3 regions of the Ensifer sp. VA4 genome follow, and region 2 is predicted to be linked to each of the others. Evidence: predicted binding sites of a transcription regulator. Region 2 holds the regulator's gene; each other region holds the start of a gene.

Region 1 (10,518 bases), on a different contig from region 2:
CCGGCAACGGCGCAGACAAGACCCTGCAGCGCAAAGATCCAGATGCGCATGTTGGAGACGTTGACGCCGGCAAGGCGCGAGGCTTCGGGATTGCCGCCGATCGCCAGTGTGTTCTTGCCGAAGACGGTGCGGTTGAGCACGAAGCCGAAGACGACGAAGAAGACGCCCATCACCCAGATCGGCGTCGGGATGCCGAGGAACTTCGACAGCGCCAGCTGGTAGAACCCCGGATCGTTGATGCCAACGGCGCGACCGTCGGAGGCGATCAGTGCGAAGCCGCGCACGATCTGCATGGTGGCAAGCGTCGTGATCAGCGCGTTGATGCGGAAGTGCGCAATCACCACGCCATTGACGAGGCCGACGATGCCACCGCAGATCAGCGCCGCGATGAGGCCGACGAGAATCGAGCCCGAAGCGTTCGAAGCCATGACGGCGGCCATGCCGGAAAAGGCAACGGTGGAGCCGACCGAAAGATCGAAGTCACGCGAGGCGAGGCAGAACATCATCGTACAGGCGACGATGCCGATGGTGACGACCGACTGCAGGAGACCGAGCATGTTGCGCTCCGTCAGGAAGTTCGGAACCGTCAGCGCCACGATGGCGAAGGCGACGGCGAAGATGACGACGAGACCCTGTTCGCCGAGAAGAAGTTTTTTCAGTGAAGTCATGACGGCTGAACCTGCTCGGTTGGAAGTTCGCTGGCGTTTGCCACATCGGGAAGGGCGGCGGCGAGGATGCGGCGTTCGTCGAAATCGGCGCGCGCGATCTCGGCCGCGATCCGGCCCTGGCACATGACGAGGATGCGGTCGGTGATGCCCATCACCTCCGGCAGCTCGCTGGAGATGACGACGATCGCCATGCCTTCCGCGGCGAGATCGTAGAGGATTTCATAGATCTCCGACTTGGCGCCCACGTCGATGCCGCGCGTCGGCTCGTCGATCACGAGCACCTTCACGCCCTGTTCGGAAAGCCAGCGGCCGAGGATGACCTTCTGCTGGTTGCCACCGGAGAGGTTGATGATGTCCTGCTTGCGCGAGGGCGTGCGTATCCGAAGCTTGGCGATGAAGCGGTCGGCAAGCTCCGCTTCCTTCTTGAGATCGAGGACGCCGAAAAGCGAAAAGTGCCGGCGCGACGAGATCGCCATGTTCTCCTCGATGCTGCGCCCCTGGACGATGCCGTCGAACTTGCGGTCCTCCGGGCACAGCACCATGCCGGCGCGGATCGATTGCGGCGGGCTGTCGGCCGGCACCTTCGCACCGTCGATCACGACCGTTCCCTGGTAGCGCGTGTCCGCGCCGTAGACGAGCCGTGCCATTTCGCTGCGGCCGGCACCGATCAGGCCGAAGAAGCCGAGGATTTCGCCGCGCCGGACGGAGAAGCTTAAAGGCGTTTTCAGTTTCGGCCCAGCGATCGCCTCGACGCGCAGGCGCTCGGGTCCGAGATCGCGACCCCGCCAGCCCCAGATGTCGGCGATCTCGCGCCCGACCATCTCGGCGATGATCTGGTCGCGCGTCACCTTGGAAATGTCAGGATGGTGGGCGGCAAGCTTGCCGTCGCGCAATACCGTCAGGCTGTCGCAGAGGCGGAAAATCTCATCGAGGCGGTGGGATACGTAGAGGATCACGGTGCCGTTCGAGCGCAGGCGTTCGATGAGCGCAAAGAGGATTTCGCTTTCTCGCGAGGACAGCGACGATGTCGGCTCGTCGAGCGCAATGACGCGTGCATCGAGCATGACCGCCTTGGCGATCTCGACCATCTGGCGTTCGCCGATCGAGAGCGAAGCAATCTTGGCGGACGGATCGACGTCGATGCCGATTTCCGTAAGCTTCTCGCCGACGACACGGATCAACTGGCGGCGATCGATGACACCGCCCTTGCCGGGGAAGTGGCCGAGCCAGAGATTTTCGGCCACCGTCAGTTCCGGAACGAGCTGCAGTTCCTGATGGATGACGATGACACCGGCCCGAAAGGCATCGCGCACGGAGCGATAGCCTTGCGCCTCGCCTTCAATACGGATCTCACCCTCGTCGGCTGCCTGGTCACCGGACAGCAGGCGGATGAGCGTCGACTTGCCCGCGCCGTTCTCGCCCATGAGACCGTGAACGGCGCCCTTGCGCACGGTAAACGAGACGTCCGACAGCGCCTGGACGCCGGGATAGCCTTTGGAGATGGATCGGAATTCGAGAAAGTCTTGCATGCGCGGCTCCGAGGCGGATTGCCCGGCGGACGAGCCGCCGGGTCGATAGAGCGGGATGAGGAAAAGTGTGCGCGTTTTTCCGCCCGATTCCCGCTCTAAACTACTGGAATCGATCACGTTTATTGTTTTGGGTCGGTCCGACCCAAAACAATCGTGATCTGGTGTCGCGGGACCGCGATCACTCGATGCCGAGGTCCTTGCGTACGGTTTCGTAGTTGTCGCGCAGCGCAAGCTGACCGGCGGTCAGTGTCAGCTTTTCCGGCTCCTTGCCGTTGGCGATCCACTCATACATGTTGAGCGCGGTTTCGTAGCCGTGACGCTTCGGTGAGATGATGACCGTGCCGAAGAAGCCGGTAGCCGTAGGCTTCTTGAACTCGTTGATCGCCGAATCCGCGCCGCCGATGCCGACGCCGATCATGTTGTCGGCGGGAATGCCGACCGTCTCGGTCGCGCGCACGGCGCCGAGCACCGCTTCGTCATTGAGGCCGATCGCGACCCACGTCTTGATGCCGGCGTTCTTGTTCAAGACGATGGTCGAGGCGTTGAGTGCCGCCTCCGTATCGGTCTTGGCCTGCGGCGCGTCGAAGATGTTGGCTTCCGGGAAGCCGTTGGCCTTGAGCACCGAAAGGGCACCCTCGACACGGTCGACCGCCGTCGGGAGCTGGTCGTAGGAAACGCGGATGGCGCCGACGTCCTTCATGTCCCAGCCGCGCTTCTTGACCTCGTCGACGATCGCCTGGCCGACGGCCTCGCCGATCTTCGTCGCGGAAATGCCCATATGCGGAACGTCTTCGATCGGGCTGCCATCGGCGTTGACCAGCCGGTCGTCGACGGTCATCAGCTTGAGTTCGTTGGCGGCGGCCTTGGCGACGATGCCGGGGCCGAGCTTGACATCTGGTGTGCAGACGATGAAGCCCTGCGCGCCCTGGGCGCCGAGGTTGTCGATCGCCGACTGCACCTTCTCGCCGTCTTCGGCGCCGATCTTGACGAGGGTGAAGCCTTTTTCCTTGGCGGCGACGTCGGCGAACTTCCATTCATCCTGGAACCACGGCTCTTCCGGCTGCTTGACGATGAAGCCGATCTTGACGTCGGCAGCAAAGGCCGAGGTAGCCGTGAGCACGGCGACGGTACCAGCCAGAATGGCTGCCTTGATAAAGCGCATGATGTCTCTCCCTGGTGAACTGCCTCCTGCAGTAAGCATTTGTGTATGATGAATCATCATATTCGTCAATTGCCTTTGTATGATGAATGAGCTAGTGGTGTATAACGATAGCAGTGTGCTTCGGCGCGTTGTTGCGTTCCGGCGTCTGCGCTATTCAGCGACGAGGAGATGCGAGGGGAGAGGAAAAGTGGCGGTGGAAGAGCAGCAGGACCAAAGTGCCATTGAGGAGCGCGGCCAGCGCCGCCCCCGCGTTCAAAAGAATGTGACGCGCGCCATCGCCTCGGACATCTGCGCCGATATCTTCCCGGTCGGTTCGTTCCTTCCACGCGAAAACGATCTTTGCGATCGCTATGGCGTCAGCCGGACCGTGATCCGCGAGACCCTGAAGGTGCTGGAATCGAAGGGAATGGTGCGCGGCCGTTCCCGGGTCGGCACGATCGTCTGCAACAAGGACGAATGGAACATCCTCGATTCTCAGGTGCTCGAATGGATCGGTGAACGCATCTTCGAATTCGATCTGTTGAACTGCATTCTGGAGGCGCGCCGGGCGATCGAGCCGGCAGCGGCGGAATTTGCAGCCGAGCGCGCGACCGTGCAGGAGATCGCCGATCTCGAGCGCGCCTGGCAGGGGATGCGTGACGGCGAGCGGGATCTGATCGGTTTCACCGACGCCGACGTCGCCTTTCATACCTGCCTGCTCAAAGCCAGCCACAACCAGGTTTTTCTGCAGCTGGTCGGCATCATCCAGGCAGCGCTGAAGTTCTCGCTGCATGCTTCCAACGAAGTGGCCGATCGTCGTGACGAAGCTGTCGATATTCACGGCGAGCTGGTCGAGGCGCTGCGCCTGCGCGACAAGGCACGGGCGCGCGACTGTTCGATGCGCATGCTCGACCTTGCGGCCCGCGACCTCAAGCTTGCCGTCGAACGTCACCGGCCCGCCCCTTCGGCGCGCTGACCCTTTTTCCTTGCGGCCGTCGCCGCCTTCTTGCACCCAGCGGATATCGCACCATGAAAATCACCAAGCTCACGACCTACATCGTCCCGCCGCGTTGGCTGTTCCTAAAGATCGAGACCGACGAGGGCATCGTCGGCTGGGGCGAGCCGGTCGTCGAGGGGCGTGCGCTGACCGTGGAAGCGGCGGTGAACGAACTCTCGGACTACCTGATTGGCAAGGATCCGCTGCTGATCGAAGATCATTGGCAGGTCATGTACCGCGGCGGCTTCTATCGCGGCGGCGCGGTGCATATGTCCGCGCTTGCCGGCATCGACCAGGCGCTCTGGGACATCAAGGGCAAGGCCTATGGTCAGCCGATCCATGCGCTGCTTGGTGGTCAGGTGCGTGACCGTATCAAGGTCTATTCCTGGATCGGCGGCGACCGTCCGTCGGATGTCGCCAACAATGCCCGCGACGTCGTCGCCCGCGGCTTCAAGGCCATCAAGCTCAATGGCTGCGAGGAAATGCAGATCGTCGACACCTGGGAGAAGGTGGAAAAGGCGGTCGAAACCATCGCGACGATCCGCGAGGCGATCGGCCCGCATATCGGCATCGGCGTCGATTTCCACGGCCGCGTGCACCGGCCGATGGCCAAGGTGCTGGCGAAGGAACTGCAGCCCTTCAACCTGATGTTCATCGAGGAGCCGGTGCTTTCGGAAAATCGCGAGGCGCTGAAGGAAATCGCCAACCATTGCTCGACCCCGATCGCTCTTGGCGAGAGGCTTTATTCGCGATGGGACTTCAAGTCGGTGCTGTCAGACGGCTATGTCGACATCCTGCAGCCGGACCTTTCGCATGCGGGAGGGATTACCGAGTGCCGCAAGATCGCGGCGATGGCGGAAGCCTATGACGTGGCGCTGGCGCCGCATTGCCCGCTCGGACCGATCGCGCTGGCCGCCTGCCTCCAGGTCGACGCCGTGAGCTATAACGCCTTCATCCAGGAACAGAGCCTCGGCATCCACTACAACGAGGCCAACGATATCCTCGACTACATCTCGAATAAGGAAGTGTTCCACTACGCGGATGGTTTCGTGTCGATCCCGCAAGGCCCCGGCCTCGGCATCGAAGTGGACGAACAATATGTCGTCGAACGGGCCAAGGAAGGTCATCGCTGGCGTAATCCGATCTGGCGCCATGCCGACGGCAGCGTCGCCGAGTGGTGAGGAGCGCGGACATGGCGGGTCGTCTCGAGGGCAAGCGCGTCGTCATCACCGGTGCGGCACAGGGCATCGGCCTCGCCATCGCCGAGGCCTTCCTTGCGGAAGGCGCGAGCCTCTTCCTCATCGACCGCGACGGCGATCTGCTGGCGAACGAGGCCGTGCGGCTGCGCGCGACGGGCGGAAAGGTCGGCTACACCGCGGCCGATATCACCGATGCGGATGCCATCGAGCAAGCGGTCGCCACTGCCGCCCGTGAGATCGGCCAGCCGAATGCACTCGTCAACAATGCCGGCATCAACGCGTTCTTCGAGCCGCTGAAACTCTCCGATGCTGATTGGCAGCGTTGCTTCGACATCAATCTCAAGGGCGCGTGGAACTGCAGCAAGGCGGTGCTGCCGGGAATGATCGCGGCCGGCGGCGGCGTCATCCTCAACATCGCCTCCACCCACGCCTTCACCATCATTCCGCACACCTTTCCCTACCCCGTCGCCAAGCATGCGCTTCTCGGCATGACCAAGGCGCTGGGGCTGGAATATGCCGGCCAGGCCGTGCGGGTGAATGCACTGGCACCGGGATATGTCAGGACTCAGAAGGTCGTGGATTACTGGAACAGCTTTCCGGACCCGGTCGCGGCGGAGGCGGAAACGATGAAGCTCCATCCCGGCGGCCGCATCGCCACGCCGGAGGAAATCGCCAAGGCGGCACTCTTCATGATTTCGGACGAGTGCCCGTTCATGAACGCCACCTGCCTCACGGTCGATGGCGGAATGAGCGTACTGCACCATCCGTGAGACGCAGGAACATACTGAAATACGCGCCGTTTCCTGCGGATCGCGGTCGCGGGCTCGTCCTCACTTCCACATGGAGCGCATCCGGGCTCCGACATCGATGCGGATCTGCTTGGCGCTGCGTTCGCCGGCGGCCGCCGAGATCTTCGGCCAGTTCGTCGTCTCGAAGAACTGCAGCAGCGTCGCTGGAATGAAGCGGGTTCTTGACGCGTAAACATGCCGGTCGCCCTGGCTGTTTTGGCCGTAGGTGAAAAACCTCTGCGGCGTCACCAGCGCGAGGTGGTTGCGCGCCCGCGTCATGCCGACATAAAGCAGCCGCCGCTCCTCTTCGAGCTCGGCCGTCGTGCCGACGCCCAAGTCGGACGGAATGCAGCCGTCGACGACATTGAGCATGAAGACCGAGCGCCATTCCTGTCCCTTGGCCGAGTGAATGGTCGAGAGGATCAGATAGTCCTCGTCGAGCAGCGGCACGCCTGCCTGGTCGCTGGTGGCGTCCGGCGGATCCAGCGTCAATTCGGTCAGGAATCGTTCCCGGTTCTGGTAGCCGCCGGCAATCTGCTCGAGCTGCAGGAGATCGGCCTTGCGCGTTTCGGCGTCTTCGTGGATGCGGTCGAGGTGGGGTTCGTACCAGGCCCGCGCCGTCGCGATTTCTCCCGGCCATCCGGTGTCGGCTTTGCGGAGGGCGCAAACGAGATCGACGAAGCTTGCCCAATCTTCTCCGGTCTTCGGTGGCGCCGGGATTTCTGCGAGCGCTGCGAGCGGCTCCGGATCGGCGGCGATCGCGTCGAGGATCTTGCCCGCGGTCTGTGGGCCGATTCCGGGCAGCATCTGCAACAGACGGAAGCCGGCGACCCGGTCACGCGGGTTCTGCGCGAACCGCAAGGTTGCCAGCAGATCCTTGACATGGGCGCTGTCGAGAAACTTGAGGCCGCCGAACTTCACGAAGGGAATGTTGCGGCGGGTAAGCTCGACTTCGAGCGTGCCGCTGTGGTTGGCAGAGCGAAACAGCACTGCCTGCTGCTTCAGCGCCATGCCGACCTCACGGTTGGCAAGAACCTGCTCGACGATGTAGGCGGCCTGATCCGTTTCGTCCTTGACGGTGACAAGCTGAGGGCGCTGCTCCGACTGCCGGTCCGTCCAGAGGTTCTTGGTGAACCGCTCCCGCGCAAGCCCGATGACGCCATTGGCGGCCGCAAGAATCGGCTGGGTCGAGCGATAATTTCGATCGAGCGTGATGACGTCGGCCGGCTGCGGCGAAAACGCACTCGGGAAATCGAGGATGTTGCGGACCGTCGCGGCCCGGAAGGAATAGATCGATTGGGCGTCGTCGCCGACGACCGTCAGGCCATGGCCCTCGGGCTTGAGCGACAGCAGGATCGAGGCCTGAAGGCGGTTCGTATCCTGATATTCATCGACCAGGATATGTTCGAATCGGCTGCTGATGTCCTGCGCCAGTTCCGCATCGGAAACCATCTGCGCCCAGTAGAGAAGCAGATCGTCGTAGTCGAGCACGTTCTGCGCCTGCTTGGCCTCCACATAGCCGGCAAACAGTTCCTTCAGTTGCTGTTCCCAGCTCGTGGCCCAGGGATAGGCCGTCTTCAGCACGTCGATGATCGAGCTGTCCGAATTCACAACGCGCGAATAGATCGCAAGGCATGTGCCCTTTGTCGGAAAGCGGCTTTCCATCTTGGAGAAGCCGAGCTCGTGGCGGACGAGGTTCATGAGATCGGCGCTGTCTTCGCGATCATGGATGGTGAAATCCGGGCCGAGGCCGATCTGTTCGGCATAGATCCTGAGGATGCGCGCACCAATCCCGTGGAACGTGCCGGCCCAGGAAAGCGCATCGGTCATGACGGCGGCATTATCGCCGAGCACCTGGCGGCAGATGCGCCCGACCCGGCGCGTCATTTCCGCGGCGGCGCGGCGGGAAAAGGTCATCAGCAGGATGCGGCGCGGGTCCGCGCCATTCACGATCAGATGTCCCACCCGGTGGGCGAGCGTGTTCGTCTTGCCCGAACCGGCACCGGCGATGATCAGCAGAGGGCCGCCGACTTCGCCTTGCGGCAATCCCACACCATGCACCACCGCCTCGCGCTGGCGGTCGTTCAGTTTTTCGAGATAGGCGGCGCTCATTCGTGTCCAGGCGTTGTCAGCAAGATTCCCCAATTCCTCGCGCCGTTTCATCCCTTTGAAAGACTTCACGGATTCCGCTTCGTAGCCGCAGACTCGCCGCGCGAAGCAGATGACTCGGAACAAAAATGGAACGTATCAGCTTCGTTCGCCGCTGCAAAGCCGGCACGCCGGCTTTCACCGGTTGCGATGCAGGAGCTGAGCCGTGGACGGTGGGATTTTTGATCTCAAGAACGAGATCCCGGACTGTTGATCTCGGCATCCGGAAAGATCTGCACCTTCGGTGCACCGCACAGGCTCAACCGTTTGCGACGCTCAGATCGCCCGGGTCACGACCTGTGCCGCGACCGATACCAAAAGGGCAGCCAAAGCGACGGCCGTGCCAAAACGCACGATCTTCATGCGGCGCCCGCGTGCGCCATCCCAATCATAGCCCATCATTGCTCTCCCCTCGGCATCATGCCTGACAGGATGGTGGCTGGATTTGGTAACGGGGGCGTAAACTTATGGACGCTATTTCTGAGCGTCGATGGCGCGCCTCTGCACGCGAGGTGCTGGCCGTGGAACGTACCTCCCGCCCGCGCAATCGGGCGCGAACGGAAGGCGGTTCGCCTCGGCCGCCCGGCGGTCGGGTCGGCCGTTGGACATCGATGTTCCGGGAAGCGGGCGTCACGGCCGCGTCAGCAGCATCGAGATGCCCTGTCCGACGCCGATGCACATGGTGGCGACCGCACGCTTCGCATCTTGCGCCTCGAGCTCCAATGCCGCCGTCAGCGCCAGGCGCGCGCCGGACATGCCCAGCGGATGGCCGAGCGCGATGGCGCCGCCATTCGGATTGACGTGGGGCGCATCGTCGGCAAGCCCGAGTTGACGCATGCAGGCGAGAGCCTGCGCCGCGAAGGCCTCGTTCAGTTCGACGATATCGATGTCGCCGATGCCAAGGCCAAAGCGCTCCAGGAGCTTGCGTGTGGAAAAGACCGGGCCGATGCCCATGATGAGCGGCGCAACACCCGCGGTTGCCATCCCGTCGACCCGTGCGAGAGGCCGAAGGCCGTAGCGCTCGACGGCGCGGGCGGAGGCAACGATGAGCGCGGCCGCGCCATCGTTGACGCCGGAGGCGTTGCCGGCGGTCACCGAGCCATTGACGCGGAACGGCGTCGGCAGGCCGGCAAGCTTTTCGATCGTCGTTTCGCGCGGATGCTCGTCTCCTTCGACGAGCGTCGTCTCACCCTTGCGTCCCTTGATCGCGTAGGGAGCGATTTCGCGGGCGAACCGGCCGCTCTTTTGTGCGGCCGCGGCACGCGCCTGGCTGCGCAGCGCAAAACCATCCTGGTCGGCCCGCGAGATTGAAAACTCGGCGGCGACGTTCTCAGCCGTCTCCGGCATGGAGTCGATGCCGTAGAGGTCCTTCATGACGGGATTGACGAAGCGCCAGCCGATGGTCGTATCGTGGATTTCGGCGCTGCGCTGAAACGGGCCTTCGGCCTTCGCCATGACGAAGGGCGCGCGCGACATGCTCTCGACGCCGCCGGCGACAACGATCTCCGCCTCGCCGAGCCGGATCGCGCGGGCGGCATAGCCGACTGCATCCAGCCCGGAGCCGCAGAGCCTGTTGATCGTCGTTCCGGCAACCGTATCCGGCAATCCCGCAAGCAAGGAGGCCATGCGCGCGACATTGCGGTTGTCTTCGCCCGCCTGGTTGGCACAGCCGAGCACGACCTCGTCGACCGCTTCGGCCGGCACGGACGCAACACGCGCCAGCGCCTCGCGGATCACGTGGGCCGCTAGATCGTCCGGGCGCACGCTCGCGAGCGCGCCGCCATAACGGCCGATGGGGGTGCGGACGCCGCCGACGATATAGGCTTCACCCATGGGATTTGTCCTTGCTTTGCTCTGCGGCGAACATTGGCCCGCCCTTGTGTGCGGGAAAGCCGTAGCCGTTGATCAGCACCAGATCGATGTCACCGGGGCGTGCGGCAATGCCTTCTGCCAGCAGGGCCGTTCCCTCGTCGGCCATCGCCTTCAAAAGCCGGCTCATGATCTCGGCCGCGGTGAAATCGCGCGGCGTGATGTTCTTCACCGCTCGC
Region 2 (10,518 bases):
TTCGAAGGCAGTCATGGCCCAATCGAGCACCCTGCGGCTCTCCTCGATGCGCTCCTTGTCGGTTTCGAGACCACCCATGGCGAGATAGACCCGGCGGTCGCCGCGCTGCAGCGAGGCGGCGAGCGAGAAGCCGAAGCCTTCGGCAAAACCGGTCGCCAGGCCGTCCACGCCGATATTGGCCGAGATCAGCGGGTTCTTGTTGCGCTGCAGGATCTTGTTCCACTCGAACTCCGGCTGCGAATAGAGCCGGTAGAGATCCGGATGGGCCTCATGGAGATGCCGAATGAGCGTTACCAGTTCGCTCATCGTGATCTGGTTGCCGGGATCAGGCAGCCCCGTGGCGTTGCGGAACGTCGCAACCGGCATGCCGAGCTCGCGAGCGCGCGCCGTCATGCGCTCGGCAAAGGCGCCCTCATTGCCGGTCATGCCCTCGGCAAGGATGATGCAGGCATCGTTGGCGAGCTGCACCGCCACGCCCTGCAGAAGGTCGGCAACGCGGATGCGGGATTTCAATGCGGCAAACATCGTCGAGGTGCCGGACGGGGCACCACCGGTACGCCAGGCGTGCTCGGACACGTCGAAGGTGGTTTCGGCGGAAAGCTCACCCTTGACGAGAGCCTCGGCCACGACTTCCATCGTCATCAATTTGGCGAGCGATGCCGGCGGAATCGGTTGGTTTTCGGCGCGCGAGAAAAGCACGGTGCCGGTTTCGGCATCGACCAGCAGGATCTGTTTTGCCTTGGTATCGAAGGCAGGCGCCGGTGTCTGCGCGAGTACGGCACCAGCAAACAATGCCACGCCGAAAAACACCGCCGAAAACATCTTCATGCGCATGGGAAACTCCGGTTTCCCCTTGGCCATAGCAGCGTGGTCATTTTGGCACAACGCCGCTTACGGTTATCGGACAGAACCGCTTGCTTTCTGGCGCTTCGCGTAATCGACAATCACCTGGGGGGTAAGCTGCTTCTTGTCGACCATGATCGCTTCAAACGGCGATTCGGCGTCGCTGACGCGAACTTCGTAATAGGCGGCCGCATAGGCCATGTTGCCGTCGGGCATCGGGATGAATTCCGGCCGCTCACGCGGGATCGGGCCGATCTCCGGGAGCACCACGAACTCGTTCAGCGACTCTGGCTGAGCGAACTGCGGCACGGGCGCGGCAAGTGCCGTCACCGGTTCGCCGACGTCAAGCGAAGCCTTTGCGGGAACGGTGAGCGTGCCGAGGCTCTGATTGCGGAACGGCTCGTTCGACGCAACCATCACGCCGGTTGCGATCTGGCCTTCCGGCATCACGCTCGGGCCCCGTTCGCCCTTCTGGACATAGGAAGCCATCAGATAGGGCATGTCGTTGCCTTCAAGCGGCGCGCGGCCGACATATTGTACGCGCACTTTCGCGCTGCCCTTGCGCTTGATGTCGAGCATGTCGGCCGTCTTCGAGGAAACGTCGATGATGCGGCCGTATTCATAGGGGCCACGGTCGTTGACGCGCACGATCACCGACGCGCCATTTTCCATATTGGTGACGCGCGCATAGCTCGGCAGCGGGAATGTCGGGTGCGCGGCGGACAGGTGCGCCTTGTCGTAGACCTCGCCGTTGGCAGTCAGGCGGCCGTGAAACGCCGAGCCATACCAGGAGGCGACACCGGTCTTGTTGTAGCCGAAGTCCTCCTTCGGCTGATACCACTTGCCCTTGACTTGATAGGCCTTGCCGACCTGGTAACGTCCGCCGCCCTTCGGAATACTGTTTCCAGTCGCAACGCGCGGGCTCGCCTTCACGCCATAAACGGATTCGGCGAAGTATTCCTTGCTGCGCGACTTGGACTTCTTGATGCTCGACGTGGATCCGCAGGCCGCAAGCGTTACGCACAGCATGGGGACTGCCGCAAGGCGCAGTCCCTTGACCAGATATGCCGCATTTTTACTGGATGTCATCTGTCCCACAACATCGATCGAATAAGCCGTACTCGAAACCTTCCGCTCATGCCCCCAGCGGAAATCTCGGCGTCCCGAAACGGAACAGTCGATCAAACATGACAGCAACACGGCAAAAATGCGAACTCATCCACAGATCAACGCCGGATTTCATGCGTTATGGTTTACAGATGGTTACCGGCAGAGCGGGCCCGCGCTCTAATACCGGGCCACCGAGAAAATCCTTCGGCGATGCATCTTAAATCTTGCAAAGCGACGGAGCTTCGCGCAATAACGCCGTGCCCGAAAGCCGTTAGCTGCCGGCTTCAGGCAAGGACAGGTGGCCGAGTGGTTTAAGGCTCTGGTCTTGAAAACCAGCGTACGGGAAACCGTACCGTGGGTTCGAATCCCACCCTGTCCGCCATTCCCCCTTGGAAATACGCTGACGCCGCCCCCCTTGCCGCAGCGCGCCGCTGCTGCAAAGCCCTGCGGCCTTTGCGCGTCGGGCACGTGACGTAAAACAGCCACAGCTTACACTCAAAGAGCTGTTGAACACGTCAGAGTGATCGCCAGGCTTGCTGGACACCGGAACGAAAGCGCGGTTCACATCGTTAACCGCCCCGTAGTCCCACCCTTGCATCAAAGTGGACGATCACCGTGCTCGCCGCCCTCCTCCTCGCTTCGATAGTCGCATCGCCCAATATGCCTGACATCAAGCTCAGCGCCGCCACGGTTGACGAACTGCAGACCGATTTCGAAACCGCCGTTCCCTGCCATCAGATCGACGGACGCAAAGTGTGGAAGGGCGCGATTGCGTTCTACATCCAGTCGTTCGTCTATGACGGCGACACAGCTGTTGCGACCGATGCGGCGGACGCCGTGCTTCCCGAAGACAACACCCCCGAGACGGTGAAGGAATTCGAAGACGCCTGCTCCAGCACGCAGCCGGCCTAAAGCGAAGAGCGTTCGGATGAACGCACGTCGCTTTAGTACCTTCCGCTTACAGCGATTCCACCTGAACACCGGATCAGCTCGCCTGCTCCACGAAAACGATCACGAATCGTTCGAATCAACCTCACGGTCTCGCCATGCGCCACGCCGCAGGCCCTATTTCGCGCACTCAAACCCGCTTTGCTCCCGTAAAAGTGACCGATTGATACGCGCAGACGCGTCAATTGCCTGAATTCACGGAATTTTAGGCACTTGCAGAACACATATGGAACAGATAGTGTCTGTTCTTGATTTGTTTCACGCTTCTGGAGCGACGTGCCATGCTGACCCGCAAGCAACAGGAATTGCTTCTGTTCATTCACGAACGCATGAAGGAGTCGGGCGTCCCGCCATCATTCGATGAAATGAAGGATGCGCTCGAGCTGGCGTCGAAATCCGGCATCCACCGCTTGATCACGGCGCTCGAAGAACGCGGGTTCATTCGCCGTCTGCCGAACCGGGCCCGTGCGCTCGAGGTCATCAAGCTCCCGGAAGCCTACGCATCCATCCAGCAGCAGCAGCCGCGCCGCGGCTTCTCCCCGAGCGTGATCGAGGGAAGCCTCGGCAAACCGGCAGCACCTCCCCCTGCTGCACTGCCAAAGCCGGCGCCAGCGGCTGAAAACGCTTCGGTGTCCGTGCCGGTCATGGGCCGCATCGCTGCAGGTGTGCCGATCTCGGCCATCCAGAACAACACGCATGACATCACCGTTCCGCTCGACATGCTCGGCAACGGCGAACACTACGCCCTCGAAGTCAAGGGCGACTCGATGATCGAAGCCGGCATCTTCGACGGCGACACGGTGATCATCCGCAATGGCAACACGGCCAATCCCGGCGATATTGTCGTGGCGCTCGTGGACGATGAGGAAGCGACGCTGAAGCGCTTCCGGCGCAAGGGCGCGTCGATTGCGCTCGAAGCCGCCAATCCCGCCTACGAGACACGGATTTTCGGACCCGATCGGGTGAAGATCCAGGGCAAGCTCGTCGGACTGATCCGCCGCTACCACTGACATCCGGACAAGATCTGGAACGGCAGCTCCTTTCGCTGCCCAATATCTTCTCCGGGACATCGGCGGCGTCTGCGTATCTTGTATAGGGTCCGGCAAACGGCCTGGGAGGTTTGGCTCCCAGTCGAGTTGGAGCGCCGCCTGTCACTCTCGGATGGCGTCGTATATGACGGCTTCGGGTCTATGGCGCGGAAAACCGCAGGCAATCCGTCGCCTTCACTGGCTTCTTGGCGCATCGTGGGCGTTTATAGCCCGGCCAGCGATTGGGCTATGATGCTCGACGGGCATCCTTCTTCTCGACGAGCAGCAGTACCGTCGGGTTTACGTCCTCGCCAGTTCTCGGGAATCTCGGACCACTACAGCGGTTGCATGGCTCGCCTGCTTTAGTGCCGAGGCCATCTTCACCAACGCCCAGCAATCACAGTCTGACCGGAGGTCGAGGGCTTTCTGGCCCACAAGTGGGGGCTGACCGGGAATCTCAGCGCAGGGCACCCGTATAAGAGTTCTCCGGCCTAAAATGAGGGCCACGCCTCGCGTATCTCGTACGGAGCTTCAAGAACGGCTGTTCGATGCATCGGTAGCTGAGTGCTGCGATCGGCAGGAACAGCACAAAAGCCAGCAGGGAACACAGAAGCGAAAGCCCAAAGGGCAGAAGACCAAGATACTGCGTCACCATTTTTGCAGCGGGGCCATAGTACCAAAAGTGAAGCAGGTAGATCGAATAGGAGACCGTGCCTACGAAGGAAATCGAGGCCGATAGCCGTTTAGGCAAACTCAATTTCGATCCGTCGTAGGCGGCGATCATCACGGCGTAGAACGCGGCCTCGGCGGCGGGAAGATAGATCCATACGGGCGATGCTTGAGGCCCATAGAAACCGCCGCTGATGTTGAACCAGTGGTAGAAGGTGACGAACGCCATGGCGACCGCAAGGACTGCCAAGGGCCGCACGCGTTCACCTCGGAAGAGATACCAGACATATATCCCGGCAACGAACTGGTCGAAGTGACCGATGATTGTCCAGTACGCGGTTGGATGGATTTCCCAGCCGGTTATAAACAGGCTCAGGCGCAACACGACCGCCGTAAAGATCAGGATCAAGGCCACCAATCGCCGCAGGAAGAGAATTGCGGGAAGGATCAGATAGAAGTGCCATTCTACGGCGATGCTCCAAGCACCGTTCGGCCACCTTGGAAGTATGCTTCCAAGCGCGATCTGTGTCGCGACTGCTTGAACCGAGGATCCGTTGGCAATCCAGGCTGCCGCCTGCAGCAGCAGTGCGACCGTCAACAAAGGCAGCAGACGAAGGGCTCGGTTCCACAGGAAGCTCTTATAGTCGATCTGCCTGCCGTCCAGCAGCTTGGCGAACAGGTACCCGCTCAGCGTCATGAATAGCGAAACGCCCGTATGGCCTTCCTCAAGCAATGAGAGCAGCGGCAAGGCCGGGACGTAATTTACTGGGACCCCGCCGGCATGGATGAAGTGCCAAGTGAACACCATGAAGGCGGCGAATGCTCGCACGTGATCCAGCTTTTCAAAGTATTGCTCTGAAGACGATTGCACTCGTCCGCCCCGCTCCGAATGTCTCATGGATCAGCACGGCGTGGTAATCCGTCCGTCGGCACCGTAGTCGACTGATGTTATAAGCCTGCGAGGCGCCCAGCCGGATTTGCGTCTTTTGTAGGCGCGCTCATAGGCGCGTCGGGCTGCGTCGATGAGACTATGCTGGATGCGAACGAAACGGCTCAAATCGCGGGCTTTTTCGCGTCCGTTGAAGAGTGCGACAATCACGATTCCGTCTGATGAGCGAGCGACCACTGCCCGTGTTCCGTTCAGCGCTCCTGTATGCGCGATATCGGTCTCGGTTCCGCGCTGCCATATCCACCATCCGAGGCCGAAGGACTGTTCAGAAAACTCGCCTGGTACAGGAGTGGCAATCTCGGTATCACGGATGGCGCGCGACGCGAAACGGTAGAGGTCTTCGGCTGTCGACGTCCAGCCGGCAGACGGGTTGAAGTGCGTCCTGGCCGCGTCCATGCCGACAACGTGATGACGGACCTCCGCGGGTGCTTCGCTAATGAGGCCCGTTCTCTTGAGGCCCAGGCGGTTCAGGACGCGCGTTTGGACAAACCGTTCGTAAGACATCCCGCTGATCTTGGCGACGATCAGGCCAAGCCAGCAGGGGCCGAAGTCTGTGTATTCCGCTTCCTCGCCGGGGTCGCTATCCAAGGGGCGCTTTTGGCGCTCAAGAACGACCGGTAAACAGGCCTCAGCCGGCGCGAACGTTTCCTTGTCGGCCGCGACCAGATCGAAATGCTGACGCCACCCCAAGCCGGAAGTATGTTGCAACAGGTGGCGAACCGTGATGTTGCTGAAGCGGGGATCTTCGGCCTTGGCGACGGATGGGAAGATGCTTTGGAGTGTATCGTCAAGCCTCAGTTGGCCATCATCTATCAACGTCAGTACTGCTTCTGCAGTGATGAGCTTTGAGATGCTGGCTATTTGAAACGTCATGTTGTCTTGCATGGGACGCCCGGTCGCATGATCAGCAACGCCAAAGCTCAGCAGTCGCGGCTTCTCTCCAGCTTTACCGAATGCGACGACCGCGCCGGGTATTCCCTCGCGATCCAGGAACCATTTGACGGTTTCGGTAATCGAATGCGGCTTGGCCCAGAACATGGCCTCAGTCACGCTGGGCCAGACAACACCATAGCCGAACACAATGCCAATGCCGGCCACGAACACGGCGATGCGGCGCAACCATTTCGAATGCATTCGATCCTCCCCTCACGCCAGAGGTAACGAATGCGATGGTTGCGGCCAATTCTCTTGGAAAAGGAAGTGTGCGGCAACTGGCGGCAGCGCGAAGGCCCACGCACCAAAAGCCCCCACCGAGGTGTACCGCATCCTGTAAATCTTCATCGATTCCCCCACAACCGTGAGGCCTTAGGGTCGCATAGCGCACGTTTTAGTCAATGATAAAATAAGGTAACAAAAAGGTTGGGCTGAACCCGGCCGCCCCTCCAAGCCCTCATGGCTCCGACAGGCCGCTGTGGGCGCTATGACAGCCTTCCAGGCGGCAACGTCCAGATGACATCGCCGCCGAGATCATGAGGACCGGCGAGGCGCCGTGTTCCTGTCCTCCGGCCACAATCGAGGGAGTCCATCTCAAGGCCGGATACATGATGCGCTACGACGTGTTTGTCGGTGGCGAGGATGGAGATCCAGTTTTCACGCACGCGCAGTTGGTAAGTGGGTTTCTGGCTCCGGATTCGCCGTGATCATGTCGCATTCCATGTCGCGTGAATTCGCCGTCGCCTCGTGGAAATGCTTGGCACGCAAGGGAATCCCGTTGCAACATGACGCGACATGGAAGCAGGCAAATCCCCGCTTCACCACGACGGCAGCCTATTGAATTCGTTGGTGAAAATGTTTGGAGGCCTCGCCCGGAATTGAACCGGGGTACAAGGATTTGCAGTCCTCTGCGTCACCACTCCGCCACGAGGCCTCACGGCTCGGATAACCGAGCGTTGGCGCGGATTTAGAATGATTGCAGAAAAACCGCAAGAGGCATTTTCCGAAAAACGCGCCGTCGATTTGTAAGATCGGCACTTTCCACAGAGCGATCGAGAAGCTCGGCCGATTGTATACCGGATTGGCCTCAGCACCAGGGAGTAGCGTGGCCCGTCCACGGGCGCACCAGCCCTTCGGAGACGAGCACGCGCCCGATGGACTGGTCGCCGCGGGTGACCAGTCGCAGCTTTTCGCCGGGCTTGGCATCCGGGCGACCGCTCGCCGCTTCCAGCTTGAAGTCACCCGCATTCAGCAGTTCGCGCAAGCGCTGCTTGGCGTAGAAGCCGCGCGAACGTTCCTTGTCGCAGCTTGCCTGGCGGATGCGCGGTGCGTCGACGTCTGCCACGCGGATCGTTTCGCCGCGGTACAGGAAGGTGGCGCCGTCGATCACGCAATTGTCGTTGCGAATCCCGCAAAAATAGAACTGATCCGTGCGGATGGATGCCGTCTTCACTTCCTCGTTCGGCCGCACCGCGGGTGTCGGCGCCTTTGCGCCGACGTCAACGGACGGCACCGGCGCGGCAAGTGCGACTCTCGTCACCGGATTCGGTTTCTGCTTCTCGGCTTGCTGAGCAGGACGCTCGTCCGTTTTCTGCGCGACGCGAACAGACTTCGGCTTCGATTCATGCCACGACGTGAATGCCAGCACGTCCGATGCCACCGGCCAGTGTTTCAGTTCGGCACGGTGATCATAGGCGACCACGCCGCCGACGGTCAGCGCCGCGGCCAGATACCACGGTGCCATACCGCCTTGTTTACCCCTGCTCCGACCGGAATTCCGGCTTCGACGTTTCGTAGTGCCTTTGGCCATGCGTCCCCATCCTGATTCGCGACCGCATTATGCGTTTGATGGGTTGCCGAAAAGTTTTCGGCGGCCTCCCTCAACAAGGGGCTCGCTGGGCCGGTGTGAATCAGACCGTCGGGAAGTGGAAGTGCTCTGGCCGGTTGCGATCCGGATCGATCAAACATTTCGCGATCCATAGAAATAGTAGGCAGCAGCTCTCGGTTCACGAGCCGTTGGAGGAATTCGCGCGTCCGCGCCAGCGTGCCCACCAGACAGCCAAGCGACGACGGCGGCGGCGAACGGATGGGATATCGTGCGAAAGGACGATGAGGCCCAGCGGTATCATCCAGAAGCCGAGCACCGGCAGAAAGCCGAGTAAGCCGCAGAACACCAGGAGCGAGCCCAACAGGATACGCAGCAGCGGCGATTGCGGCAGGGTGATGCGCCATTTGCCGAGCACGATCTGGCGCGTCTGCGGATCAATCCCGAAATGCGTCTGCTTCCTGTTTTTATTCATCATTCGCTATCCGGCGTCTTTTCCCACAATTGGGGACTTCTCCACAGCCTCGCAACCGAACTTGTCATTTTTTTTGAAAAAACCGCTTGGCAAATCAGAAAAGCATGCGTATTAGCAGCCTCACTTCTGAAGCGCACAGCGAAACAGCGGCGCGGATGATCCCTGGTAGCTCAGCGGTAGAGCACTCGACTGTTAATCGATAGGTCGCCGGTTCGAATCCGGCCCGGGGAGCCAGTTTCAAAAAGAGCCGTTTGCAGAAATGCGAATGGCTCTTTTTCATTTTGCACCTGTGTTCCCCGGGTGATCAATCCCCTTCTACACGGTAGGCCTGGGTTCATCATGGTTCTCTCGGCACGCTTGTGATCTCGCGGATGATAAGTTGCGAGCCTTGGCGGCCGAGGCGCCCCTAACGCCTCCAGCGCATGGTGCAACCACATTGCTGCGCCGCCCCCAGTGGGGCCGTCGCCGCGTTCGTCCAGCTTCCGAATAGAGCGCGCAAGGCGCAGATCCTTGCGGAACCAGACGATGATCGGCGCTGCCTTTTGTCATAGGTGTCGGCCTGCGCATGATCAACGCCTTCGGCTTCGGTATCGATTGCGCCGGACACTCGGCGAATGGCGCGAGCGCTTCTGGTCCGTCTGGAACCGGATTGAGCCGTTGGGCTTCGACCTGCGTTTCAAGTGGCTATGGGAGTTCTATTTCTACTATTGCGAAGCCGGCTTCCGCGCCCGCAACATCACCCTTCGCCAGATCGTGTTCAAATAGGAACGCGTATGGCGCATCTTTACCGCGTCACGCGCAGCGCTTAAGAGGCGGTCGATCCAATTCTCTTTTGAAGGTTCCGCATGCGTCTTGCATGGTTTTTCCTCGCGCTCGCCATCGCGACCGAAGTGGTGGGCCTGACGGTAATGAAGGCCGCCTCATCGAGCGGCTCTTATCTCGGCCACATCGTCATGTATGTCTCGATCGCCCTCTCCTACGTCTTCCTGGCCAAGGCCGTGAAGACGATCTCCGTCGGCGTCGCCTATGCGATCTGGGAAGGTTCGGGTGTCGCGATCATCACGCTGGTCTCGGTATTCGTCTTCGGCCATGTGCTGACCGGCCGCGAGATGCTGGGGCTTTCGATGGCGATCGTCGGCATATTGCTCGTCAATGCCGGCCAGCGTCACGACGAGGACGAAGCCGCGACGGAAGGAGCAGCCAGTGAGCGCGCCTAGCATCTACTTCGCGCTGGCCGTGATGGCGGGCATTCTCGATGTTGCCGCGAACCTCGCCTCGACGAAATCGGAGGGCTTTGCCCGCCGCGGTTGGGGGGCCCTCTCCATTCTGCTGGTGCTTGCCGCCTTCGCGCTCCTTGCCGAAGCGGTCAAGGGCATGGAGCTTGCGATCGCCTACGCCGTCCTCGGCGCGACCGGAATCTTCGGCACGGCCATCTGCGGACGGCTGCTCTTCGGACAGAAGTTGAAGCCGATCGGCTGGGCCGGGCTCGCACTCATCTTCGGCGCCGTGCTGGTGCTTCACACCGCCTGACGCCGACGCTCGCCGGAGCCGGCATGTTTTTTCGCCTCTCTGGCCTCGGCAACGACACCCGTCAGCCGCCTGATAAGAGCGAAATAGAGACTATAGGGCAGCAGGCGCATGAGCTTCACCGCGTAGGTGAAATGCCGCGGAAAGGTGATCTCGAAGCGTCGCGACTTCAGGCCCGCGACGATGCGATCCGCCGCCTGCTCGGCACTGA
Region 3 (10,518 bases), on a different contig from region 2:
GCCATGGGCTCGTTCGAAAGACAGAAATTGTGGTCGTAGGCGATGCGCTCGCCTTCGGTCTGGCAGCGAAGCGGCGTCATTTCCCGGAGATCGAAGGCGGTGCCCTCGACCGCACGGATCTCGCCCGTCGGGATTTGCCGTTCGTCGGTCGGCAGATAGTGGTCGGCTGCGATCATGATGTCGTGGCCGAGCGCGTCGGCGCTACCGTCGAGATTGAAATAGCTGTGCTGGCAGACATTGGCGAGCGTCGGCCGATCGGTCTCGGTTTCATAGACGACGCTCAAAATGCCGCCGGGCTTCAGCGCGTAGGTGCAGGTGACCTGACAATTGCCGGGATAGCCGGCGCGTCCGTCCGGATCGGTGATCACAAGCGTGACGCTGTCGGGCGCCTGGCGGGCGATCGTCCAGTTGCGCTTACCGATATTGTCGCTGCCGCCATGCAGGTGCGTGACGCCCTTCTCGTTCAGTTCGAGCTGATAGGCCTCGCCGTCGAGCGTGAAGCGCCCGTTTCCGATTCGGTTGGCGTAACGTCCGGGCGTGGCGCCGAGATAGGGCGAATGGGCGAGATAGCTTTCGAGGTCGCTGAAACCGAGCACCAGCGGCGGCTCATGGCCTTCCAGCCGCAGATCCTGGATGACAGAGCCCCAGGTCAGCACATGCGCTGTAAGGCCGCCGCCGGAGAGCACCACACGATGGACCGGCTCGCCGGATGGCAGGTGGCCGAAAACTTCCGTGTTCTGATGCATATTCACCGCTGGCTCCCTCTTCGTGACCACAGCAACCTGCGTCATTTCCGAGGATGCGGCAACCGGAAATCTTAGTGCAGAGCCACGGCGACCCTGGCGCGTCTCGAAAGAGGCGCGGCGCTGTAGGATTCGCCGTCATTTCAGCGGGATAGTTGCTTGGTGGCATCCTGCAGGCCAGCGAGCGTCAACGGGAACATCCGCCCTTCGAAGAGCTTTCTCACCATGGCGATCGACTGGGTGTAGCCCCAGTGCTGCTCGGGCACGGGATTGAGCCAGATCGAGCGCGGGAAATGTGCCGTCATGCGCGAGAGCCAGAGCGCGCCGGCCTCGTCGTTCCAATGTTCGACCGAGCCGCCGGGATGGCTGATCTCGTAGGGACTCATCGAGGCGTCGCCGACGAAGATCGCGCGGTAGTCGCCACCGAAGGTGCGCAGCACCTCCGTCGTGCGGGTGATGTCGGCGCGCCGGCGCCGGTTGTCCTTCCACAGCCCCTCATAGATGCAATTGTGGAAGTAGAAATGTTCCATGTGGCGGAATTCGCCGCGGGCGGCAGAGAACAGCTCCTCGACGATGCGGATGTGATCGTCCATCGATCCGCCGACATCGAAGAACATCAGGAGCTTCACGGCATTGCGGCGCTCGGGCCGCGTCACCACGTCGAGATAGCCGTGCTCGGCGGTGGCGCGGATCGTGCCGGAAAGGTCGAACTCATCGGCAGCACCCTGGCGCACCCAGCGCCGCAGCCGTTTCAGCGCTACCTTGATGTTGCGGGTGCCGAGTTCGACCGTGTCGTCATAGTCTTTGAACTCGCGCCGGTCCCAGATTTTGACGGCGCGGCGATGGCGCGACTGGTCCTGGCCGATCCTGATGCCTTCGGGATTGTAGCCATAGGCGCCGAAGGGGGAGGTGCCGGCAGTGCCGATCCATTTCGAGCCGCCCTGATGCCGGCCCTGCTGTTCGCGCAGCCGTTGGCGCAGGGTCTCCATCAGCTTGTCGAAACCGCCGAGCGATTCGATCAGGCGCTTTTCTTCCTCGGTCAGGTGTTTTTCCGCGAGTTTGCGCAGCCAATCCTCGGGGATGACGGCCTCTTCGCCCGTCTCCATCGGATTGACCGCCTCCAGCCCGGAAAAGCAGTGCTGAAACACCCGGTCAAAGCGATCGATATGGCGCTCGTCCTTCACCAGCGCCGTGCGCGCCAGGTAGTAGAAGGCTTCGACGTCGAAGGCGGCGATGCCCGCCTCCATCCCCTCGATCAGGGACAGGAATTCCCGGAGCGTCACCGGGACCTTCGCCGCCTTGAGTTCGAGGAAGAAGGGGACGAACATCGCTAAGCCTCAACTTTCTCCGGTGCCGATCTCCGAGAGATCATAGGGCGTCGTCTGGTACATCTCGTTGATCCAGTTGCCGAAGAAGAGATGCGCGTGGCTGCGCCAGCGGTTCTGCGGCGGCAGGGTCGAGTCGTTATGCGGGAAATAGTCGTGCGGCATCTTGATCGGCACGCCGGCGTCCACGTCCCGGAAGTATTCGTCCGACAACGAGGTCGAATCATACTCCACGTGGTTGAACATGTAGAGCCGGTTGCCCTTTTTCTCGTGCACGAGGCAGACGCCCATCTCCTTCGATTCCATCAGGATTTCGAGGCTCGGCACCTTGTCGATGTCGGCGCGTCGGACCTCGGTCCAGCGCGAGACCGGGACGGCGAAGTCGTCGGAGAAGCCGTTGAGATAGACGGAGGAGCGGTTGAGGTTCTGGTGACGGTAGACACCGAAGGCCTTCTCGGCGAGTGGGTATTTCGGCACGCCGTGGAAATGGTAGATCGCCGCCATCGCGCCCCAGCAGACATTGAGCGTCGAGTGCACGTTGGTCGCCGTCCAGTCGAAGATCCGCTTCAGTTCCTCCCAATAGGTGACGTCCTCGTATTCGAGCGTCTCGACCGGCGCGCCGGTGATGATAAAGCCATCGAACTTACGGCCCTTCACCTCGTCCCAGGTCTCATAGAAGGAGAGCAGGTGATCTTCCGAGGTGTTCTTCGCCCGGTGGGCACCGATGCGCACGAGCGACAGTTCCACCTGCAGCGGCGAGGCGCCGATCAGGCGCGCCATCTGGATCTCGGTCTTGATCTTGTTGGGCATGAGGTTCAGCAGCCCGATCTGGAGCGGGCGAATATCCTGACGGATCGCCACGGTCTCGGTCATCACCCGCACGCCCTCATGCACGAGGGTTTCGAAAGCGGGCAGTGTATCGGGAATCTTGATGGGCATGGGCTTCCACTCGATCAATACAAAAAAACCGGCGGCGATTGATCGCGACCGGTCCTCGGAAATCCAACTTTCCTCGGCCCTTTAGCGACTTGTTTAACGTGGCTGCAAGCCGGCCGGCCAAATCACCACGGGGATTTTGATAGCGCGAGTGGGACGCGGGGGTCAAGAAAAACGATTCGGGGTGGGGCTGGCCCCTCATCTCGCTGCCGCGACCTTCTCCCAGGGAGGGTTAGGGGGAGGGCAAATGCGCTGGCCTATAGAAAATCCAGGGCATCCTGCATGCCATACCCCAGTTGATGCCGTGCCTCGTCGATGTCGAGCCAGAAGAAGCGGAAGCGGATCGGAGGGCCGCCGCTATCCGGCGTCATCTCGCGGTGCAGCCACGTCTGCCGTTGCTCGCCGGCAAGGGCGACGTGAAAATAGTGTCGCCGATGGCAGATGGTTCTACCGTCCTTCCAGTAAGAATAGTCCTGCGTGACGAGGTGCACGAGCGGCTGCAATGGCGTAAGCCCGGTCTCCTCGATGAATTCCCGCCGAGCCGCTGCTTGCGGGCTCTCGCCCGGCTCCATCGTGCCGCCGGGCACCTGTAGTTCGATTTCGGGGAAATCCGGCTCGTCGAAGACCAGCAGGCGGTCCTGCCAGGTGGCATAGATCAGGACCTTGTGCGCGTCCGGGCTCATCCGTCGCGACGCGCCATGAAGGCCAGGCGCTCGAAGAGGTGCACGTCCTGCTCGTTCTTCAGAAGCGCGCCGTGCAGCTTCGGCAGCATGGTCTTGGCATCGGCCCTGAGATCGGCCGGATCGACCTCGTCGGCGACGAGCAGCCGGATCCAGTCGAGCGCTTCCGAGGTGGAGGGCTTCTTCTTGAGGCCCGGCACCTGGCGGATGTCGTAGAAAGCGGCAAGAGCTGCCGAAAGCAGCGTCTTGCGGATGCCGGGATAGTGCACCTCGACGATGCGGGCGAGCGTTTCGGCATCGGGAAAGCGGATATAGTGGAAGAAGCAGCGGCGCAGAAATGCGTCCGGCAGTTCCTTCTCGTTGTTGGAGGTGATGATGACGATCGGCCGCTGGCGCGCGCTGATCATCTCGCCGGTCTCGTAGACATGGAATTCCATGCGGTCGAGTTCCTGCAAGAGGTCGTTCGGAAACTCGATGTCGGCCTTGTCGATCTCGTCGATCAAAAGCACCACGCGCCGGTCCGCCTCGAAGGCCTGCCAGAGCTTGCCCTTGCGGATGTAGTTCCTGACCTCGTTGACGCGCTGGTCGCCGAGCTGGCTGTCACGCAGGCGCGACACCGCGTCATATTCGTAGAGGCCCTGCTGCGCCTTGGTGGTCGACTTGACGCTCCATTCGATGAGCTCGAGGCCAAGCGCGGCGGCGATCTGGCGGGCAAGCTCGGTCTTGCCGGTGCCGGGTTCGCCCTTGACGAGCAGCGGCCGCTCCAGCCGGATCGCGGCATTGACGGCGATCATCAAATCCTTGTCGGCGATATAGTCGGTGGTGCCTTCGAATTGCATGGTCGTCTTCCGGTTCAGCATAGGTCTAGCAAAGCGATGCCCATGGACTATCGCATATTGGCTTAATTCGGAATCGATTTGAGAGGAGATGGCGCGGGCAGAAGGGCTCGACGTCAGCCACGAAGGGCGGTGACTTCGATCTCGATCAGCATTTCCGGGCGGATCAGGTCGCAGACGATCATGGTTGCGGCCGGACGGATCTCGCCGAAGACTTCGCCGAAGATGGGGAACACCCGGTCGGCGAAGCTGGCATCGGTGACGTAATAGTGATTGCGCACCACGTCGGAAAGCGAAAAGCCCGCTTCCTTCAGCGCGCCTTCGATCGTCCTGAGGCAATTGCGCGCCTGCTCCTCCACCGTCTCCGGCATGGTCATGGTGGCATAGTCGTAGCCGGTCGTGCCGGAGACGAAGCACCAGTCGCCCATCGCGACGGCACGCGAATAGCCTGCCGTCTTTTCGAAGGGCGAACCCGAGGAGATCAGCTTGCGCGCCATGTTGCCCGCTTTAGGCCCAGGGGCGCGATGTGGCGGCCGACTTCTCGAAGCTATCGATGGCGGTTGCCTTTTCCAGCGTCAGGCCGATGTCGTCGAGGCCGTTGAGCAGGCAGTGGCGCTTGAACGCATCGATCTCGAACTTGATCGAGCCGCCGTCCGGGCCAGTGATTTCCTGGGATTCCAGATCGACCGAGAGGATGGCGTTGGAGCCGCGCGAGGCGTCGTCCATCAGCTTGTCGAGGTCGGCCTGGCTGACGACGATCGGCAGGATGCCGTTCTTGAAACAGTTGTTGTAGAAGATGTCGGCAAAGGACGTGGAGATCACGCAGCGGATGCCGAAGTCGAGCAGGGCCCAGGGGGCATGTTCGCGCGAGGAGCCGCAGCCGAAGTTGTCGCCGGCAACGAGGATCTTGGCGTTCTGGTAGGCGGGCTTGTTGAGCACGAAGTCCGGATTGACCGAGCCATCCTCGTTGTAGCGGGCTTCGGCGAAGAGGCCCTTGCCAAGGCCGGTGCGCTTGATCGTCTTCAGGTAATCCTTCGGAATGATCATGTCCGTGTCGATGTTGACGACGGGGAGGGGGGCTGCGACACCGGTGAGCTTGACGAATTTTTCCATAACTTCAGGCCTTCGATTTCAGAAGAATGTTGCGTAGCGTTTAGAGCAGTTCTACGCAGAAATGAAGGAAAATCTCTCCAAACACGCGTCGTCGGGCGGGTGAAAATGCCCGCCCGCCCAAAGTTCCGTCCGGTTTTCGTCCCTGGTAAGGGTCAGCCTGCCTTCACCGGGCTGTTCATCGCCCAGAGAACGCCGAAGGGATCGCGAAGCTGGCCGTAGCGGTCGCCCCAGAACATCACCTCGATCGGCATCACCACCTCGGCGCCGGCGGCAACGGCGCGGTCCCACCAGGCATCGATGTCGTCGACGGTGAGCGTCAGGGTGAAGGCCTGCGGCTTTTCGAGCGGATGGCCGTATTCCGGATAGGCATCGGCCAACATCAGCGAACTGCCGTTGACGTAGAGATGGATGTGCATCGTCCGGCCCTGCTCGTCCACCGGATGGCGGTTGACTTCCTTGGCGCCGAAAGCCCGTGTGTAGAATTCGGCCGCCTTCACAGCGCCATCGACCTGAAGATAGGGCAGAAGCCCGTTCAGGACCGGTGCCGGCTGCTTCGTTTCAGTCTGCTGCGTCTCGATGTCCATGTCGTCCTCCATTCTGTTCGAAGAGCCAGGACCGTGCTGGCCTGTCTCAAGGACGGGGATAACGCGCCTGATCCGACAGGAAGGTGGAAAAAATTTCGCAGTCTGGGGAGCCGTGGCTTTTCACAGGAAGCAATGGCCGGCGAGCCGATCATCGATCGGCCCGGGTCACCACAGCCTGTGAGGATCGATCCCGATCGCTGGGGATCAGAGGTCGATGATTGTGCCGCGGCCGTCGTTCCAGATGCGCATCTCGCGCTGGCCATGGGCGGCGCCTGCGGCGGCCGGGCGCGTGGTGGCGCGGCCTGGCTTGAGGTTCAGACGGGCGGCAATGGCGCTGCCGATCACGACGACGGCGGCGATGCCGGCCAGTGCCAGCGCCAGCGAAGCGGTCAGAACAAAGGCCGCGAACGTGATGGTCAAGGCTGCGGCCGTAAAGAGGACAGAGCGAATGCTTTGCATAATCGTCACCTTTCTGGGTGCGATGTGGTGGTTCGCAGCTGCGCTTGCAAGGGGTGGCTCTTATGAAAGGGTGCGGCGGCTCGCCTCGTCTTGCGGAACGAAGGAAAGGCGGGCACAACTGAAACATGAACAAATCGATCGAACATCACCCCGTGCGCCTGCGCCGCTCGGTGCTCTCGGTGCCGGCCGACAATGCCCGTGCACTTGCCAAGGTCGCTGAACTCGCGGCGGACGCTGCGATCTTCGATCTCGAGGATGCGGTTGCGCCCGAGCGCAAGGTGGAAGCGCGCGAGGCGCTGGTGCAGTTTCTGACAGCGAGCCGACCGGATTGCGAAATCATCATCCGCATCAATGCGATCGGCTCCGACTTCGGTCAAGGTGACCTCGCTGCGGCACTTTCTGCCAACCCGGACGCCATTTTACTGCCGAAGGTCGAAAGCCCGGCGGATATCCAGGCGGCGGCCGACTGGCTGGCCGAGAACGATGCGCCGGAGACGCTGCGTCTCTGGGCGATGATCGAGACGCCGCGCGGCGTCATCAACGCGCCTGTTATCGCCGAGGCCGGCCGCACCTTCGGCGGGCGGCTCGATTGCTTCGTCGTCGGCCTCAACGATCTGCGCAAGGAGACCGGCGTACCGGATCGTCCGGGCCGGCCCCATCTCGCCCCCTGGCTGATGCAGATCCTGCTGGCAGCGCGGGGCGGCGGGCTCGACGTCATCGACGCCGTGTTCAACGATTTCCGCGATGCGGCGGGCTTCGACGAGGAATGCCGGCAGGGCCGCGACATGGGCTATGACGGCAAGATGCTGATCCATCCGGCCCAGATCGGCCCGGCGAACGAGCGCTTCGGCGTGGAGCAGGTCGCCGTCGACGAGGCGCGCGCGATCATCGCCGCCTTCGCGGCTCCGGAAAACACCGGCAAGGGCGTCATCAATCTCAATGGACGCATGGTCGAGCGACTGCATCTCGATCAGGCCGTGACGCTTGCCGCCAAGGCGGACCTTATCGAGAAACGAAAGGCAAGATCTTGAAACTCTACCGCTTCCTGACCGGCCCCGACGACGCCTCCTTCTGCCACAAGGTGACGGCGGCGCTGAACCAGGGCTGGAGCCTGCATGGCTCGCCCACCTACGCCTTCAATGCCGACACCCAGCACATGCAGTGCGGCCAGGCGGTGGTCAAGGAGGTCGAGGGCAAGGATTATCACCCGGACATGAAGCTGTCGGAGCAGTAGTTGATACTGTCTGTCGCCCATGACGGCCCCTCACCCTGCCCTCTCTCCGCAGGCGGGGCGAGGGGACGTGCCCGGCGCGCAGCGTTGCCGAACGGAGCGTCGTCAGGAGAAATCGAGGGAGCTTGTTGAAGCGAGCGGAAGCCGCGAGTCTCCTTCGCCCCATCTTGACGGGGAGACGGTGCCGGCAGGCGGATGACGGTTTAAGAACCGAGCTTTTTGAAGTGACGCAATTCCGGACGGAAAACCGCTTCACAGTTTTCCTGGAATTGCTCTAACCGCCGACGTGCTCGACGCTGGCCTCGATCCGTTCCATGTCGTCGTCGGAAAGGCCGAAATGGTGGCCGATCTCGTGTATCAGGACATGGGTGATGATGTCGCCCAGCGTCTCCTCGTTCTCTGCCCAATAATCGATGATCGGGCGGCGATAGAGCGTGATCCGGTTGGGGAACTGGCCGGTTTCCATGGTGAAGCGTTCGCCGATGCCGCGGCCTTCGAAGAGGCCGAGCAGGTCGAAGGGCGTTTCCAGCGCCATGTCCTCGAAAACGTCGTCGCTCGGGAAGTCGGCGACCTCGATGATGAGGTCGGTCGTCAGCTGGCGGAACTCCTGCGGCAGGTGGCCATAGGCTTCCAGCGCGAGCTGTTCGAAAGTGGTAAGCGTCGGTGCGTGGCGTTCCCGCCAATCATCGGTGTGGTCAATGCTGGCCATAGGCACTCCTTGTTGCCCTCCATATAACGATTTTGCCTTTGTTTTTCGAGTGTTGAATTCCGCGGACACAGGGGCAGGAATAAATTCTTAGAATTGGCTGTTGACTCATTTGGGAAGCTCTGGAATCAATTAGAACATAACGTGAACATTTATGATGGGAGTTGACCGTCATGGCCGACAAAGCCGTGCAGCGGGAGACGGTACTTTCGCTCCGAGAGACCATAGCCAGGATCGAAAACCGTCGACTTCCGGGCGTCGTGCGTGCCGCCAAGGCGGCTGACCCCGGCGGCTTCCGTCAGCGCGAGGAAGATGAATCCGGCCGCAAGGCGCTTGCGCTCGGGGTTCCGGATCTGGACGCGCTTCTCGAAGGCGGCCTGCCGCTCGAAGGCATGACGGAAATCCGCAATGCCGAGACGCGTGATGCTGGTGCTGCCGCCGGTTTTGCCGCCGCACTCGGTGTGCTCTGCCAGCAGGCGCGCCTGGAAAAGGGCGAGACGGCAGCTCCCGTTCTCTGGATCAGCCAGTCGATGGCCTCCAACGAAGCGGGCATGCCCTATGGGCTCGGTCTGAAAGCTTACGGGCTCGATGTGCGCGGCCTCGTCTTCAGCCTGCCACGCACGGTGAAGGATGCGCTCTGGATCGCTGAAGCCGCGCTTTCCGTCCCAAGCTTCTGTGCCGTCATCCTGGAAATTCGCGGCAATCCCGCAGCCCTGGCGCTTAGTGAAAGCCGGCGCCTGCATGTCCGCTCGCGGGCGGGCCACGTTCCTCTTCTGCTCCTGCGCCAGTCCGGACACGAGGAGGCCAGCAGCGCCTTCTTTCGCCTCCTCGTCGAGCCGGCGCCGGCGCGAGAGCGCCCCCTGCCGGATGGATCGATGCTTCGCGGCAGCATCGGCCATCCCGTCTTTCACGTCATTGCCGAGAAGAGCAGGACTCCTGCACCGCTCGGCTTCTTCCTGGAGTGGAATCCCCATGACCGCCGCCTTTACCCCGTCGAGCCCCTACCAGCCGCTGCTGCGGCAGATCCAGAACCAGCGCATTCTGTCGCTCGCCTTCCCGCATCTTCCGGCCGATCGGGTCGCCCGCAAGCGCTGGGGGAACTCGTGGCTTTCCCGCGGGCGTCCTGAGCATCCGCCCGTTGTCTTCGCCGACAAGGTGAAGAGTGCGATGCGTCTCGTCGCGCTCGACGGTTATGCCGAGAAGCGTGGGTTTCACATTGGCCAAGGGGTTGCCGAGGCTCGGGCCATGTGTCCCGAGATCGACGTGCTGCCGGCCGATCCCGCCGCCGACCGGGCTCTGCTCGAGGGCCTTGCCGATTGGTGTTGCCGCTATACGCCGCTGGTCGCGCTCGATGGCGACAGTGGCCTCTTTCTCGACATCACCGGCTGCGCCCATCTTCTCGGTGGGGAAAAGGCGCTTCTCGACGATCTGCTTGCCCGCCTCTTCCATCTGGGGGTCGAGGCCCGCGCAGCGATCTCCTCTTCCGCCGGGCTTTCCTGGGCGGTGGCGCGCTTCGGGTCCGAAGGCATCATTGCCCCGGATGAGGCCACACGGGTGCTGGCGCCGCTGCCGATGGCGGCGCTCCGGCTGCCGCGGGAGACGATCGAAACGCTTGGCCGGGTCGGGCTCAAGCAGGTCGGCGACATCCTCGAAGCGCCGCGCGCGCCGCTTGCCCGCCGGTTCGGCGCGATCCTGCTTCTGCGTCTCGATCAGGCGCTCGGGCGGGAGGACGAACCTTTGTCGCCACGGCTGCCCGTCGCCGCCCTTTCGGTCGAGCGCCGTCTCGGCGAGCCGGTCCAGGGCGAAGACGATATTTTAGGCCTGACGGAAGAGTTGGCGTTGCGGCTGAAGCCGGAACTGGAAAAGCGCGGGCAAGGCGGACGGCTGTTCGAGCTTCTGCTCTTT

The links. The regulator LexA, encoded in region 2, represses DNA repair genes until DNA is damaged. The targets are predictions, from matches to a motif close to TGTTCNNNNTGTGTTCNG.
Region 1: the regulator LexA is predicted to act here: its motif matches at 8,550-8,567, upstream of AC0C6X_RS14310 (ATP-dependent helicase).
Region 3: the regulator LexA is predicted to act here: its motif matches at 8,747-8,764, upstream of AC0C6X_RS08455 (ImuA family protein).

Annotation. Positions count from the first base shown of each region.
Region 1 covers NZ_JBVQPO010000007.1:203,366-213,883, forward strand. The annotation lists gene araH (L-arabinose ABC transporter permease AraH) at 1-668, opposite strand, end outside; gene araG (L-arabinose ABC transporter ATP-binding protein AraG) at 665-2,197, opposite strand; gene AC0C6X_RS14290 (arabinose ABC transporter substrate-binding protein) at 2,376-3,359, opposite strand; gene AC0C6X_RS14295 (FadR/GntR family transcriptional regulator) at 3,553-4,314, shown strand; gene dgoD (galactonate dehydratase) at 4,368-5,516, shown strand; gene AC0C6X_RS14305 (SDR family oxidoreductase) at 5,528-6,304, shown strand; gene AC0C6X_RS14310 (ATP-dependent helicase) at 6,365-8,434, opposite strand; gene AC0C6X_RS14315 (hypothetical protein) at 8,747-8,869, opposite strand; gene pcaF (3-oxoadipyl-CoA thiolase) at 9,101-10,303, opposite strand; gene AC0C6X_RS14325 (3-hydroxyacyl-CoA dehydrogenase NAD-binding domain-containing protein) at 10,296-10,518, opposite strand, start outside.
Region 2 covers NZ_JBVQPO010000006.1:312,089-322,606, forward strand. The annotation lists gene AC0C6X_RS12875 (D-alanyl-D-alanine carboxypeptidase family protein) at 1-834, opposite strand, end outside; gene AC0C6X_RS12880 (septal ring lytic transglycosylase RlpA family protein) at 898-1,932, opposite strand; tRNA gene AC0C6X_RS12885 (tRNA-Ser) at 2,246-2,335, shown strand; gene AC0C6X_RS12890 (hypothetical protein) at 2,569-2,865, shown strand; gene lexA (transcriptional repressor LexA) at 3,183-3,911, shown strand; gene AC0C6X_RS12900 (acyltransferase family protein) at 4,387-5,469, opposite strand; gene AC0C6X_RS12905 (serine hydrolase domain-containing protein) at 5,500-6,681, opposite strand; tRNA gene AC0C6X_RS12910 (tRNA-Cys) at 7,341-7,414, opposite strand; gene AC0C6X_RS12915 (thermonuclease family protein) at 7,568-8,224, opposite strand; gene AC0C6X_RS12920 (hypothetical protein) at 8,487-8,780, opposite strand; tRNA gene AC0C6X_RS12925 (tRNA-Asn) at 8,940-9,014, shown strand; partial or broken gene AC0C6X_RS12930 (class I SAM-dependent methyltransferase) at 9,355-9,545, shown strand; gene AC0C6X_RS12935 (SMR family transporter) at 9,626-9,997, shown strand; gene AC0C6X_RS12940 (SMR family transporter) at 9,984-10,310, shown strand; gene AC0C6X_RS12945 (SDR family NAD(P)-dependent oxidoreductase) at 10,298-10,518, opposite strand, start outside.
Region 3 covers NZ_JBVQPO010000004.1:260,874-271,391, forward strand. The annotation lists gene AC0C6X_RS08395 (aldose epimerase family protein) at 1-746, opposite strand, end outside; gene AC0C6X_RS08400 (vWA domain-containing protein) at 887-2,071, opposite strand; gene metA (homoserine O-acetyltransferase MetA) at 2,081-3,007, opposite strand; SAM riboswitch at 3,069-3,146, opposite strand; gene AC0C6X_RS08410 (NUDIX hydrolase) at 3,262-3,687, opposite strand; gene AC0C6X_RS08415 (AAA family ATPase) at 3,684-4,523, opposite strand; gene AC0C6X_RS08420 (RidA family protein) at 4,637-5,017, opposite strand; gene leuD (3-isopropylmalate dehydratase small subunit) at 5,028-5,633, opposite strand; gene AC0C6X_RS08430 (VOC family protein) at 5,786-6,217, opposite strand; gene AC0C6X_RS08435 (hypothetical protein) at 6,422-6,676, opposite strand; gene AC0C6X_RS08440 (HpcH/HpaI aldolase/citrate lyase family protein) at 6,802-7,707, shown strand; gene AC0C6X_RS08445 (DUF1737 domain-containing protein) at 7,704-7,910, shown strand; gene AC0C6X_RS08450 (metallopeptidase family protein) at 8,182-8,616, opposite strand; gene AC0C6X_RS08455 (ImuA family protein) at 8,787-9,740, shown strand; gene AC0C6X_RS08460 (Y-family DNA polymerase) at 9,655-10,518, shown strand, end outside.